Adhaeribacter arboris: one gene and its partner. The protein of the gene in region 2 interacts with the protein of the main gene of each other region in a pairwise test. Links are inferred from orthologs where the notes say so. Each region holds a gene or a part of one and is shown on either strand. Other genes may lie near its edges.

The links. Proteins that work in one complex are often made in the same cells at the same time.
Region 1: the proteins of AHMF7605_RS22420 (region 2) and AHMF7605_RS25210 interact in binary tests that used the Escherichia coli proteins (3 or more experiments, as listed by UniProt). The link is inferred for Adhaeribacter arboris from one-to-one orthologs.

The regions. Positions count from the first base shown.
Region 1 is NZ_PYFT01000001.1:6,212,455-6,216,127, reverse strand. What follows is about bases 953-3,633. They hold AHMF7605_RS25210 (nucleoside-diphosphate kinase), read right to left. Parts: upstream 2,663-3,633; coding sequence 2,243-2,662; downstream 953-2,242. Other genes in these bases: AHMF7605_RS25205 (DHH family phosphoesterase), read left to right, coding at 3,036-3,633; AHMF7605_RS25215 (lysylphosphatidylglycerol synthase transmembrane domain-containing protein), read left to right, coding at 953-2,020; AHMF7605_RS25220 (segregation and condensation protein A), read left to right, coding at 953-957. Also shown: more of AHMF7605_RS25220, read left to right, coding at 187-952; more of AHMF7605_RS25215, read left to right, coding at 944-952; more of AHMF7605_RS25205, read left to right, coding at 3,634-3,673. UniProt on the Escherichia coli protein: Major role in the synthesis of nucleoside triphosphates other than ATP. The ATP gamma phosphate is transferred to the NDP beta phosphate via a ping-pong mechanism, using a phosphorylated active-site intermediate.
Region 2 is NZ_PYFT01000001.1:5,514,231-5,522,966, forward strand. Bases 2,677-5,675 are described here. They hold AHMF7605_RS22420 (5-formyltetrahydrofolate cyclo-ligase), read left to right. Parts: upstream 2,677-3,889; coding sequence 3,890-4,462; downstream 4,463-5,675. Other genes in these bases: bshC (bacillithiol biosynthesis cysteine-adding enzyme BshC), read left to right, coding at 2,677-3,890; yidD (membrane protein insertion efficiency factor YidD), read right to left, coding at 4,791-5,009; AHMF7605_RS22430 (hypothetical protein), read left to right, coding at 5,221-5,646. Also shown: AHMF7605_RS22405 (sialate O-acetylesterase), read left to right, coding at 1-470; 30S ribosomal protein S12 methylthiotransferase RimO, read left to right, coding at 665-1,978; more of bshC, read left to right, coding at 2,328-2,676; AHMF7605_RS29895 (hypothetical protein), read right to left, coding at 5,727-5,897; AHMF7605_RS22435 (Rha family transcriptional regulator), read right to left, coding at 5,982-6,263; AHMF7605_RS22440 (hypothetical protein), read right to left, coding at 6,250-6,567; AHMF7605_RS22445 (hypothetical protein), read right to left, coding at 6,588-6,947; AHMF7605_RS22450 (hypothetical protein), read right to left, coding at 6,937-7,449; AHMF7605_RS22455 (hypothetical protein), read right to left, coding at 7,454-7,693; AHMF7605_RS22460 (hypothetical protein), read right to left, coding at 7,804-7,992; AHMF7605_RS22470 (hypothetical protein), read right to left, coding at 8,301-8,537; AHMF7605_RS22475 (hypothetical protein), read left to right, coding at 8,626-8,736. UniProt on the Escherichia coli protein: Involved in the removal of 5-formyltetrahydrofolate.

The DNA.
Region 1 (3,673 bases), 700 kb from region 2 along the record:
TGTTTCCGGTTGTTTTAAAGATGATAAGTGCTAGTATAATATTATTTTAAAATAATACATGTACAAAGGTTTAATCCATTAGCGGTATTAAAACCTTTACAAATCATTAATGGCAGAATAATGGCATACTTCGTATTTTACTTAATTTTGCAACTAATTTAAAAACAGCTAATTCTTATTTAAGGCGTGAGTTTCGAGATAAAATTATCATTATTTGAGGGTCCTTTTGATTTACTGCTTTTTTTTATTGAGCGCGATGAACTGGATATTCATGATATTCCCATTTATAAAATCACGAATGATTTCATGGCCTACATTGCCCGGCTCGAAAAGTTAAATATGGATGTAGCCAGCGAATTTATTTTAACCGCCGCAACACTGATGCGTATTAAAGCTAAAATGTTACTACCCCGCCTGGAAAAAGATGAACAGGGTAACGACATAGATCCGCGTAAAGAATTGGTACAGCATTTACTCGAGTATAAGAAATATAAAGCTGTAATCGGGGATTTGGCCGTAATGGAAGAAAGGCGCTTGTTGCAGGAAGGCCGAGGAAATATTGAGGATGAATTACAACTGGTTGCTAAAAAAAGTAAACTCGATTATGAACTTCAGGATTTAAGTTTGTATAAACTCATGCGGGTTTTTGAGAAAGCCATTAACCGCTACGAGGAAGAACAAGATAGGCCCAAACACACGGTTTATACGTATCCGTATACCATTGAGCAGCAACGTGATTTTATTCAAACCAAATTACAGGCAGCCGGTTCTATTACTTTTACGGAACTTATAACGGCTTATCCGGATAAAATTGGAATTATTTTTAATTTCCTGGCTATTCTGGATATGCTGCAATTACAAGTAATAAGTGTAATTATTGACGAAGGCTTTAATAATTTCCGGATTAAAGCTTTTGAGGAATCTTTACAGGTAGCTTCTACTAATGGATCTGAATAGAAAAAAATTACTGGAAAACTTTTCGACGAAGCGAATCCTGATTCCGGTATTTATTGGATTAGTGGTGATTGGCTACATGTTTTACCGGAACAATGACCTCACCGATTTGCAAAATTTAAAAAATGCCAAACCTTTTTGGCTGGTTATGACCATATTAGTGCTGGTAGTGCGTGATGCGGGTTACATTTACCGTATCCGGCACATCACCGAAAAAGTACTTTCCTGGCGAAAGAGCCTGGATGTGATCATGCTTTGGGAGTTTGCTTCTTGCGTGCTGCCATCCGTTGCGGGTGGTTCTACTGTAGCAGCTTTTATTATTAATAAGGAAGGAATCCCGTTAGGTAAATCCCTGGCCTATGTAATGGTTACCGCCATGCTCGACAATCTGTTCTTTCTGTTAGCGGTACCCATTGTTTTGTTTGCCACGCAAAGCGATATTTTTCCGGATGTAGAGGCTCTGCCAGATTCCTTTAAAGCCGGATTAGAAATAGCTTTTATTATTAGTTACCTACTTATAGCTTTTTACGCTTTGCTAATGTGGTATGCCCTATTTCGTAATCCTAAAGCTGTAAAACGCTTATTTTTGCGGGTAACGGGCGTTGGATTTTTGAAAAAGTGGCGTCCCGCGGCATATATGCACGGCACCGAATTAGTATGGGCTTCCCGTCAGCTGAAAGGCCATTCGCTTAGTTATTGGGTCCGGGCCTGTTTATCTACTATCTTCGTCTGGACAGCCCGCTATTATGTTATTAATTGTCTTATTGCGGCATTCACAGATATTGGTTTTCAGGATCACATGCTTATATTTTCGCGTAACCTGATTTACAAAGTGGTGCTACTAGTAGCTGTTACACCGGGCGGGGCGGGTTTTGCTGAAATTGCCTTTCCCACTTTTTTCGGCAAATGGCTGGGTAGTTTTACGACTGTAATTGTGTTACTCTATCGTATGGTTACGTATTACCTTTATTTAATTTTAGGATCTGTTTTTTTGCCGCGTTGGGTAGCCAGGGTGTTTGGCACCCATGTTAAGCCGGAGTTAGAGCCTGAATTATCTACTAAATAAAGTTTCTAAATCGCGGATTAAACGGATTAGCAGATTATAATTTGGAATAGTAGTTATGATGGCAGAGGGTATATCTATTAACCAAAAAAAGGCTAACTGATTAAGTTAACCTTTTTATAAGAACAAGAAATCTTCTACACTCTTTGCTTCATTCTTTCGGATAACTAATCTGTGATGCAAAGTATAATCCGCATAATCTGCGAAATCCAATTAATCTGTGATTTAGAAACGTTCATCGACCGCAAAAAAGAAATCTCCCTCAATTTGGGCATTTTCATCCGAGTCAGAACCGTGTACCGCGTTGGCTTCCACGGATTTGGCAAACTTTTTCCGGATGGTTCCCTCCTCGGCCTGAGCCGGATTAGTAGCTCCAATTAACTTACGAAAATCAGCTACGGCGTTTTCTTTCTCTAAAATCATAGCGACAATCGGGCCCGAACTCATATAAGCCACTAAGTCTTTATAGAACGGACGGTCTTTGTGCACGGCGTAAAATTGACCCGCTCGCTCTAAAGTTAATCTGGTTTTTTTCAAAGACACAATCCGGAAACCATCCGCTTCGATCATTTGAGTAATAGCGCCAATGTGGTTGTCTTGCACCGCATCCGGCTTAATCATTGTAAATGTTTGGTTAGTAGCCATGTATATTTATTTTAGTCCACAGTCCATGGTCGATAGACCATAGATAATATATTTTAAAAAGTTAATAGCCGATAGACCATAGTCCACGGACCACAGTTTAGTTTATTGCTGAATTGCTGGATTGTTTTAAAACCTAATTATTTACAACCTTAAAACTTTTCAACCTTCCAACTTTTCAACCGCTTTGCAACCGGCAACCCAACAAGCCGGCGCAAAATTAACAGACTTCGGCAATATTATACTAATAATTACCTGGTTTAAACGTTATTTACCCAGTGTTTGGGGCTTGATAATTAATGTTTTGTTTTAAATTATTTTATACCGAATTTTGTGTCTTGCACCTAATTTTTAAAAAGGAGCTTTTAAGCTAAGAATGCAACAAATTACTGCTCTAAAGGAACTGCTTCAGGAACCAAAAGAGATTCTGATCACCACTCACCATAAACCTGATGCGGATGCACTAGGTTCTTCGCTGGGTTTAGCAGGTTACCTTAAAAAGAAAGGCCACGTCGTTACCGTAGTTACGCCCTCTGATTACCCGGATTTTCTTAACTGGATGAACGGTAATAACGAGGTAATTACGTACGATCCGGCCGTAAACGACGAACTTGTTCAAAAATTGATAAACCAGGCGAATGTTATTTTTTGTCTTGATTTTTCTTCATTGAGCCGCATTAACGAAATGGGACCCTATGTAAGGGAAGCCCCAGGCACCAAAGTACTCGTTGACCACCACCTGGAACCCGAAAATTTTGCTCAGATTTGCTTCTCTGATACTAATGCCGCGGCTACTGCCGAGCTGGTATTTGAGTTAATCCGCGATTTAGGGGACCAGTCTTTGATTGATGTTCATATTGGGGAATGTTTATACGCCGGTATTATGACGGATACGGGATCTTTCCGGCATCCGAGCACCTCGCGTAATGTGCACCTAATTATTGCCGAATTGTTGCACGTAGGGGTAAATACTTCCAATATTCACCGGCTTATTTACGATAGTCATACCGAGAC
Region 2 (8,736 bases):
CTTTAACTATACCTAATACGGCTATGACCGTTATTATTGATATTGGCGAAGCGGACGACATTCACCCAAAAAATAAACTAGACGTTGGGAAGCGTTTAGCCCTTGCCGCAGAAAAGCTGGCTTACAACCAAAAAGTAACGTTCAGCGGTCCGTTGTATAAAAATATGAAAGTGGAAGGAAGCAAAATTCGTCTCACATTTGATCATGCTGAACCAGGACTTATAACCAAAAACGGAGCAACTTTAAAAGGTTTTGCTATTGCCGGTTCAGATCATAAATTCGTTTGGGCCGATGCGCAGATTGAAGGAAACACAGTAGTGGTATCTTCGACTCAAGTTTTGGCACCAGTAGCCGTGCGTTATGCCTGGGCTGACAATCCGGATGAGGCTAATTTATACAATAAAGCCGATTTACCGGCCTCTCCGTTCCGCACGGATGACTGGCCAGGATTAACCATTAACAAAAAGTAGCAGAAGTAAATTCTTAGCTACCGGTTTTAATTTTTGTATCAGCTATTCGTTATCAGGTTCTACTACTATATCAAAAACGTTTTGGATTTATTTAATTCACTAAACAATTGTAACTTTGCCAGCCATTTCGAAACGAACCATTCTATCCAAAAGAAGGTTTTCGATTTGAATACATATTACCTCATAATTAATAAGTGAAAGTAAGAACGTTAAAAAAAGATAAGGTAAACGTTATCACCTTAGGTTGTTCTAAGAATCTGGTTGATTCGGAAGTTTTAATGGGGCAATTGCGCAGTAACAATTTTGCGGTTACCCACGAATCCGGAAAAAACGATGCCAATATTATAATCATAAATACCTGCGGTTTTATCGACAATGCCAAGCAGGAATCCATTGATACTATTCTGCAATACGCCGACGAGAAAGAAGCCGGCAACATTGACAAATTATACGTAACCGGGTGCTTGTCGCAGCGCTACAAAGATTCTCTGGAAGCAGAAATCCCGCAGGTAGATGCGTATTTCGGTACTTTGGAAATGCCGCAATTGCTTAAAACTTTAAATGCCGATTATAAGCACGAATTAGTTGGCGAACGCCTTCTGACCACACCCAAACATTACGCTTACTTTAAAATCGCCGAAGGCTGCAATCGCCCCTGTTCTTTCTGTGCTATTCCGTTAATGCGGGGCAAACACGTAGACCGCCCAATAGAAGATTTGGTGAAAGAAGCGAATCGTTTAGCCGAAATGGGCACAAAAGAATTGATCTTGATTGCGCAGGATTTAACCTACTACGGATTGCAGCAGTACGGCGAGCGGAAGTTGCCGGATTTGTTACGGCACTTATCCGATGTACCCGGTATCGATTGGATTCGGTTGCAGTACGCTTATCCCTCGCAGTTCCCGATGGAAGCTTTGGACGTAATGGCCGAGCGCGCGAATATCTGTAAATACCTGGATATGCCGCTGCAGCACATTTCCGATAATATGCTTAAAACCATGCGTCGCGGAATAAGTAAACGCCGTACTATTGAACTGGTAGAAACTATTCGGGAGCGGGTGCCAAATATTGCTTTGCGCACTACTTTGATTGCTGGTCATCCTGGCGAAACGCAACAAGATTTCGAAGAGCTTTACGATTTTGTGGAAAGAACCCGCTTCGATCGTTTGGGTATATTTACGTATTCGCACGAGGAAAACACGCATTCACACACCCTTGGCGATACGGTGCCGGATGAAGTAAAACAAGAGCGGGCCGATGCTATTATGGAATTACAGCAAGGTATTTCTTTAGAGCTGAACGAAGCGCGCCTAGGCCAGACTTATAAAGTATTATTTGATCGAAAGGAAAGCGGTTATTACGTTGGTCGTACTCAATACGACTCACCGGAAGTAGATAACGAGGTACTGGTTCCGGCTACTAACCACTATATAAGAACGGGAGAATTTGCCAACGTAAAAATTACCAGCAGTACCGATTTTGATTTATACGGGGAAGTAGTTAGCTAAATTTACCTTTTTTCGGCCGGAGTATCTAGTTTAAGGCTTCTGGAACATTAAATTTTTATAAATACCGATTAGAAGCAGCGTTTCTGAGAAGTAGCTGGGAATGTTCTTGAAAGTAATTAGGATTTTATCATCCACTACTTTCAGGAACATTTCTTTTTTAGCTTGGCTCTTTCCGCATGAACATTTGTATTCGGTTTAAACTATTTCGGTACATTGTTGTTACTCTCCATAAAATAAAATTTACTTGCTGAAGCGTAAAAAACGTTTTCCGTTAAAATCCCTGTCAAACTAATAAAATAACATGTTACTTTGCGATACGGCACTAGCCGGCCACCAAAAATGCTTTCGAATGAAAATTTCGCAAATAGATTACAGTGCTACTCATGCGTTTTCGCCCTTAGTAACCGATTATCTACAGCAAAAAAACAATTTAGCTTCTTTTTATCATCGTTTCCCTACTTTAGAAAATTTTCAGTTACAAATTTCTGAAAAACAATTTACTCCCGAACAACGAACTTTACTTTGCGAGGAACTGGAAAGGCAATATGCTTTACTACCTGAAGTGCAGGCCGGCGTGCGTAAAAACCTGGATTTGTTAAAACAGCCTAATACTTTTACTATTACTACCGGGCATCAATTAAGTATTTTTACTGGTCCGCTGTATTTTATTTACAAGATAATTACGGCTATTAAAACGGCGCAGCAATTACAACAGCAATACCCCGATTATAACTTCGTGCCGGTATATTGGATGGCAACCGAAGACCATGATTTTGCGGAGATTAATCATTTTACCTTATTTGGTAAAACCTACACCTGGGAAACCGATCAAAAAGGGGCAGTAGGCCGGTTTAAAACAGATTCCATTTCTTCTTTAATTAAATCTTTACCGGAAAGTTATCCCTTGTTTGAGAAAGCTTATACAGAATTTGGTACGCTATCGGCGGCTACCCGTTTTCTGGCGCACGAATTATTTGGTGAATTTGGTTTAATTAGCATTGATGGCGATGCTCCCGCCTTAAAAAAAGCACTGCAACCCGTAGTAAAAAACGAGTTGCTTGAGCAAACTACTTTTAAGCTAGTCAATGCTACTACCGAGAAATTAGCGGCGGCCGGTTATAAAACCCAAGTAACTCCTCGCGAGATTAATTTATTTTACTTGGATAATGGCTTACGCGAACGTTTGGTGCTAAAAGAGGGTCGTTATCAGGTTTTAAATACCGATTTGTCCTTTAGTCAGGAAGAAATTCTGCATTTAGCAGAAACGCAACCCGAAAAGTTTAGCCCCAATGTTATCCTGCGGCCACTTTACGAAGAAATACTTTTACCTAATCTTTGTTATATTGGGGGTGGAGCCGAAGTGGCTTATTGGTTCCAATTAAAAGAAGTATTCCAGTTTTTTAAAGTTCCTTTTCCTGTTATAATGCTACGCAATTCGGGTTTGTACATTGCAAAAAATCAGGCTACCCGGATGCATAAATTAAATTTGCAAGCCACGGATTTATTCCAGGATTTACCAGCCTTAAAAAAACAGGTAACCGCTACTTACCAAGAAAAAGAACTCAACCTGGAAGAAGAAAGAAAACAAGTGGAAGCCGTTTTTGCGGGAATTGAAAAGCTTGTGGCGACCATTGATCCTACTTTATCGAGAACAGTAGCTGCCGAAGCGCAAAAAACGCACAATTCTTTAATGGTACTGGAGAAAAAAATTGTAAAGGCTAACGATACTAAGTACGAAACTATTTACAACCAACTTACTTCTTTAAGAGATAAATTATTTCCGAATGGCACTTTGCAGGAACGCGTCGAAAATTTATTAACCTATCAAACGAATAATTCAGAATTTATCCGCGATTTGTACGAGGCGTTCGAGCCATTTGCCGCTAAATTTACTATTCTGGAAGAAGAATAATGCTCAAAACTACGCTTCGCCGGAAAATGCTGCAAAAGCGCCAGGAGTATACGCCGGAAGAAGTAACCATTCGTAGTCAGGAAATTTGCCGGCAGTTTTTTAGTTTTTTTTCAATTAATAACTTTAAAATAATCCACAGTTTTTTACCCATTGCTTCTAAGAATGAGGTAAATACCTGGTTTATTATCGAGCGCTTGCGGGCTGATTTCCCAAGGATAACTCTTGCGGTGCCGGTTACGGACACGCAAACCCTTTCCCATTATTTACTCTCTTCCGAAACCAAGCTGTTACTCAATCAATGGGGTATTCCGGAGCCAAATGGTGCTGAGCCAGTTACCCCGCAAGACTTGGATCTGGTACTGGTTCCATTACTGGCCTTTGATGAAAAAGGGCATCGGGTAGGTTACGGAAAAGGTTATTACGATCGTTTTTTGGCTGAGTGCCGTCCGGATACAGTTACCGTAGGATTATCGCTGGAGGAAGAACCGGTACTGCTAATTTCCGATGTGGACGAGAAAGATATTTCGTTACAGTTTATTACAACTCCTTCCAAGGTTTACCAATTTCACTAATAAGTTTAAGATTTTACTTCAGGTTACTTGTAGTTCTATACTATCGTAATTACTACTACTTAGCCATATCTACCTCAAGTAATATTCTCACCTATTTACTCCACTCAAGAATTTAAAATTTTGCTGAGCAAGCTTAAGATGAAATATGAAATTTTTAAGTTGCCAAATTGTATCTTATTCTTTAATGCAAATAAAAGCCGACACCTTAAGCAGTAAGCTAAACTTCTTACCTGGTAGGGCTTGTTACGCAGATATTGTTAACTATAATAGATCGAAGGTATGTAGCCGTTTTGGTTAATTATTTAAAATTGAATTAATATCTGTTGGCTTAAGGAACAGGATCATACCCACTGCTGCCCCAAGGATGGCATTTTGCTAATCGTTTAACAGCCAGTTTAGCACCTTGGATGGGGCCATGTTTGCGAAGGGCTTGCGCGGCATATTCGGAACAGGTTGGGGTAAAACGACAACTTGGTGGTTTGAGAGGGGAAAGTATCTTTTGGTAAACCCAAACGAAACCTAGTAATAAGTATTGCAGTATTTTCATGCGTTCTGAACTACAAGGTAGTTCTATATTAACTAAAAATAAAGTAGTTACGTGCGCCGACGATCTATAAATTCTTTCCGGTATTACAGGAGTACTGTTCAGAAAAACTAAAAAGAATAATTGTTGAAAGTGTTATAAGTTGAATAAATCCTTTTAAAAGATTAAGGCGGCTAGTTAATAGCGCTATAAATTAAAATTTTAATACTACTGCATGGTTGTTTTTACCCGGTTACTATTTTGTATTTTTCTTCTTATTGCACTAAAAGGTTCCGCTGCCCACGAACCTTTTCCTATTGGTGCCCGGGCAGCTGGCTTAGCAGGTGCAGCAGTTACTTTATCCGATGTTTGGTCTAGCCGCAATAACGTAGCAGGAATTGCTTCTTTAAAAAAGGTGGAAATTGGAATCTTCGCGGAGAACCGGTTTAATGTAACCGCTTTTACAACCGTGGGTTTACAAGCTGTATTGCCAACTAAAAAGCTAGGTTCTATTGGCGTTGATTTATCCCGTTTTGGTGACCAGTGGTATAATGAACAACGTTTAGGTATTGGCTTTGGCCATCGATTGGGTACAGTAAACATAGGTATCAAAGCTGACCTATTGCAAACGCATATAGATAAAATAGTTGAAGCGATATAATTCTCTGTTTATCAGCTGATTATATATACTTTTTAATTGTTTGCTTTTATGCTTGCACACGATTTGTACACAACTAACCCTTATCTCATAAAAAAGGGTTCTTCCGGATGTTCTTTCTGATGCAATAGGATTTGATCTAAAGTATCATCAAAGCTAAGCAGCTCGTGTGCATTTTCATAGCCCAGTACTCGGGCCATGTCGTAGGAGTTCACGTACAGTTGGTTGGTGGCTTTATCTTTGTAAAACCGCATTGACCGGCCTTCTTCTTTATCTAGATAGGTGATACCCTCCTAATTTCGACTATTAGTTGCATGAACAATCGTCTTAGTATAAAATCAATTAAATTGTTGAGGTAATTGCTCTAAATTCTGGGAAAGAGCACCAATGAAAATAGCCTGATCTTCGGTCAAATAAGCAACGGCGCTTTTCTGGATACCTCCGGCCGTGGGTAAGGGTTCCGTTTCAAACGCCACCCTTCCAAAAGTACTTTCAATGGTAGAAAGATGCTTGTCTATGGTTTCGAGTAAGTTCTTGTGCTTAATCCCTAACTCGGAAGCAATATCCCGGCTATCTACTACCGGGATATTATTGTATTGAGAAATTTTAATCAGTTCCATCGCTTTTTACGGGAATGCCTGCCTTAATTCCTTTGGCAAGCTTTTTTATAAAAAACCGTCGCTGTTGATATTCATCTTCCTTGCAGTTCTTAGCATTTTTACGCAGCTTTTTTTGCAGATTCTTGTCAGATTTTAGAAGGTGTTTCAACCATTTTGCAAACTCTTGAGGACGGTCAAAATCTTCTAAAATCTCTTGTAACAAAGGAACAGCATTGTAATTCTTAAAAACAGCTTCCACAATAATGGCCTTAACATTGCAGTGTAGCATTGAAGGGATTATATAGTTATTTTTTGCCTGACACATTTTTTTAACTTTAAAGGTTTTTACATGGTAAATTGACTGTCTTTATGATCACCATCCCCTAACGGTATTCCATCCGGCAAGCCGTGTAAAATGGCATCCCGTAACCGCTTGATTCGCCAAATGTGATGGTATACATCTGAATGCAGGCTGTTATCCGAACTGGCATCACTCAATACCTGTAAAAATTCAAAGATGAAAGAATCCAGGGCTTGTACCATTAGGTACGGTTCATCATAAGCCACTACCTCTAACAAGGCTTGAGCATTGAAAACTACATCTGGCTTTATGGCAAATAAAATATCCGGATTGTTGCCTTCCTTAACTGCTTTTTCACGGGCTTGTGATTGTAAAAGTGCTATTTCTTTATCTTTATTTTCCATCGCCTTTGGGATTATATTGTGTAACCATACCTAAAACCGCATTGGTATAACCGAAAATAATTCCGTTTCTAAGCTCTCTTAAATTGTTATACATTCGTATCAAGTTGCCATTCATTGTCCAACCTGCTTTTTCCATATAACCAATCATAAATACCATGCTTTGGTCAAGAGCTTGAGCAACTTCTTCCGGCGTAGATTCGGCAATAGCTTGCAGAATGTAAGTAGCATTAAACACAACTTCTGTAGGCTGACTATAATAGGTTGTGTTTTTAAATCGGATTTCTATATCCTCACAATCGTTTTCATCTAAGTCTATCAGATAACCAGATTGCTTTTTTTCCAAATTTTCTAATGCCTCTTCATAGGTGAATTGTGATTTGGTATCATCTTTAATTAAATAACCATAAAAGCGAAATTCTTCCTCACTTATTTTATTAAGGTTAAAAGCAGTATCGGCCGCTGTTTTTAACTTTTCGCGAATACTATTTAATTGATTTTCCATAGCCTTAATCCAGATTAATATTGTTGGAACCAACTAAAATCGCGTTTCGCATTTCGCGTAAATTCCAGTACAAATCAAATTGATCGGGATTGACTATATTTTCAGTAATAACATAACTGATTAGAAAAAACATAGCTTTGTCTAATGTTCTCGCGGCCGTATCGGGTTCAATCACATTTACAATAAAATTGATTAAAGCCCTAGGGTCAAACGGTTGTTCTTGGTTTTGGCATTCGTTTTGCATAACTTCCAATAATTAAATGTTTCTTGTTAATTTTTAATTTAGGGAGCCTATTACGAGTAGGCTCCTTTTTTCATAGCTCGGATTGATTATAGGTCGGATAAGGCAATCTGTTAGAATGGGAATGTTCGGGCCTCCTTCCTTCGTAATGCGTTGACTAGGTTAGCGGCATAAGTTTTATTCTTCTCCGCCTCCTTTGTTAAAAATTTGTTTATCCAGGTTCCGTTCTGGTAAACTATCACATCTAGCCGTTTATGGCCGTCTACTTTGTAATGCTTGTAGCTGATGGTGTAAGCGTTCATTTTATTAAGTGTTTATAGTTCGCGTTTTAAAGATTCTAATGCAATTGGAAGTAAACTGTAACTGCTTTTCCCGGCTCTCTAAAGTGTTAGTAAATACCTTTTTGCCATTCTGATAAATGTTAGTCTCATACTTTTTAACTCCGTTTAGTTTATAGGTTTTGAAGGATGCAGTGTAAGTTTTCATATACTTAAATATTGTACATGTATAACATATTCGAAAAAAATAAAAGGTTTTACACCTCTCTGAATTATTATACTGTAAATGTATGTGAAATGTTTAACATGTACAACATTTCACTTAAAAAATATTAATTGTTTTTTGGCTTTGATCTTCCTTTATATTCGATTGGGTAATCGTTTAGTTTTGTAGGTGGAAATTTAATAGTGTCAATTAATCTTTTTACTGTTCCATCCATACTAGTTTCTTCTGAAAGTTCAATTAAACCTCGCTCAATACGTCCGTAAATAGCAGTATAAGACACGCCGCACAGTTGAGCGTATTTATAAGGCGTTACAAATTGAGGTACTGGTTTCTTATCTGCCATTTAAATAATAATTACGCAATTATATTATATATGTTGGACATATACAAGTTTATCATTAATTTTATAATTCAATCCTATATTAATTTATATGCCCGTTTTACAAACCTCTTTTATTGGCCTGTATAGTATCCTAGGGCTTATTATTGCTCTTACCGTCCTGAATGTATACCTTTTTATCAGTCAAAAGCGGACAGATGCC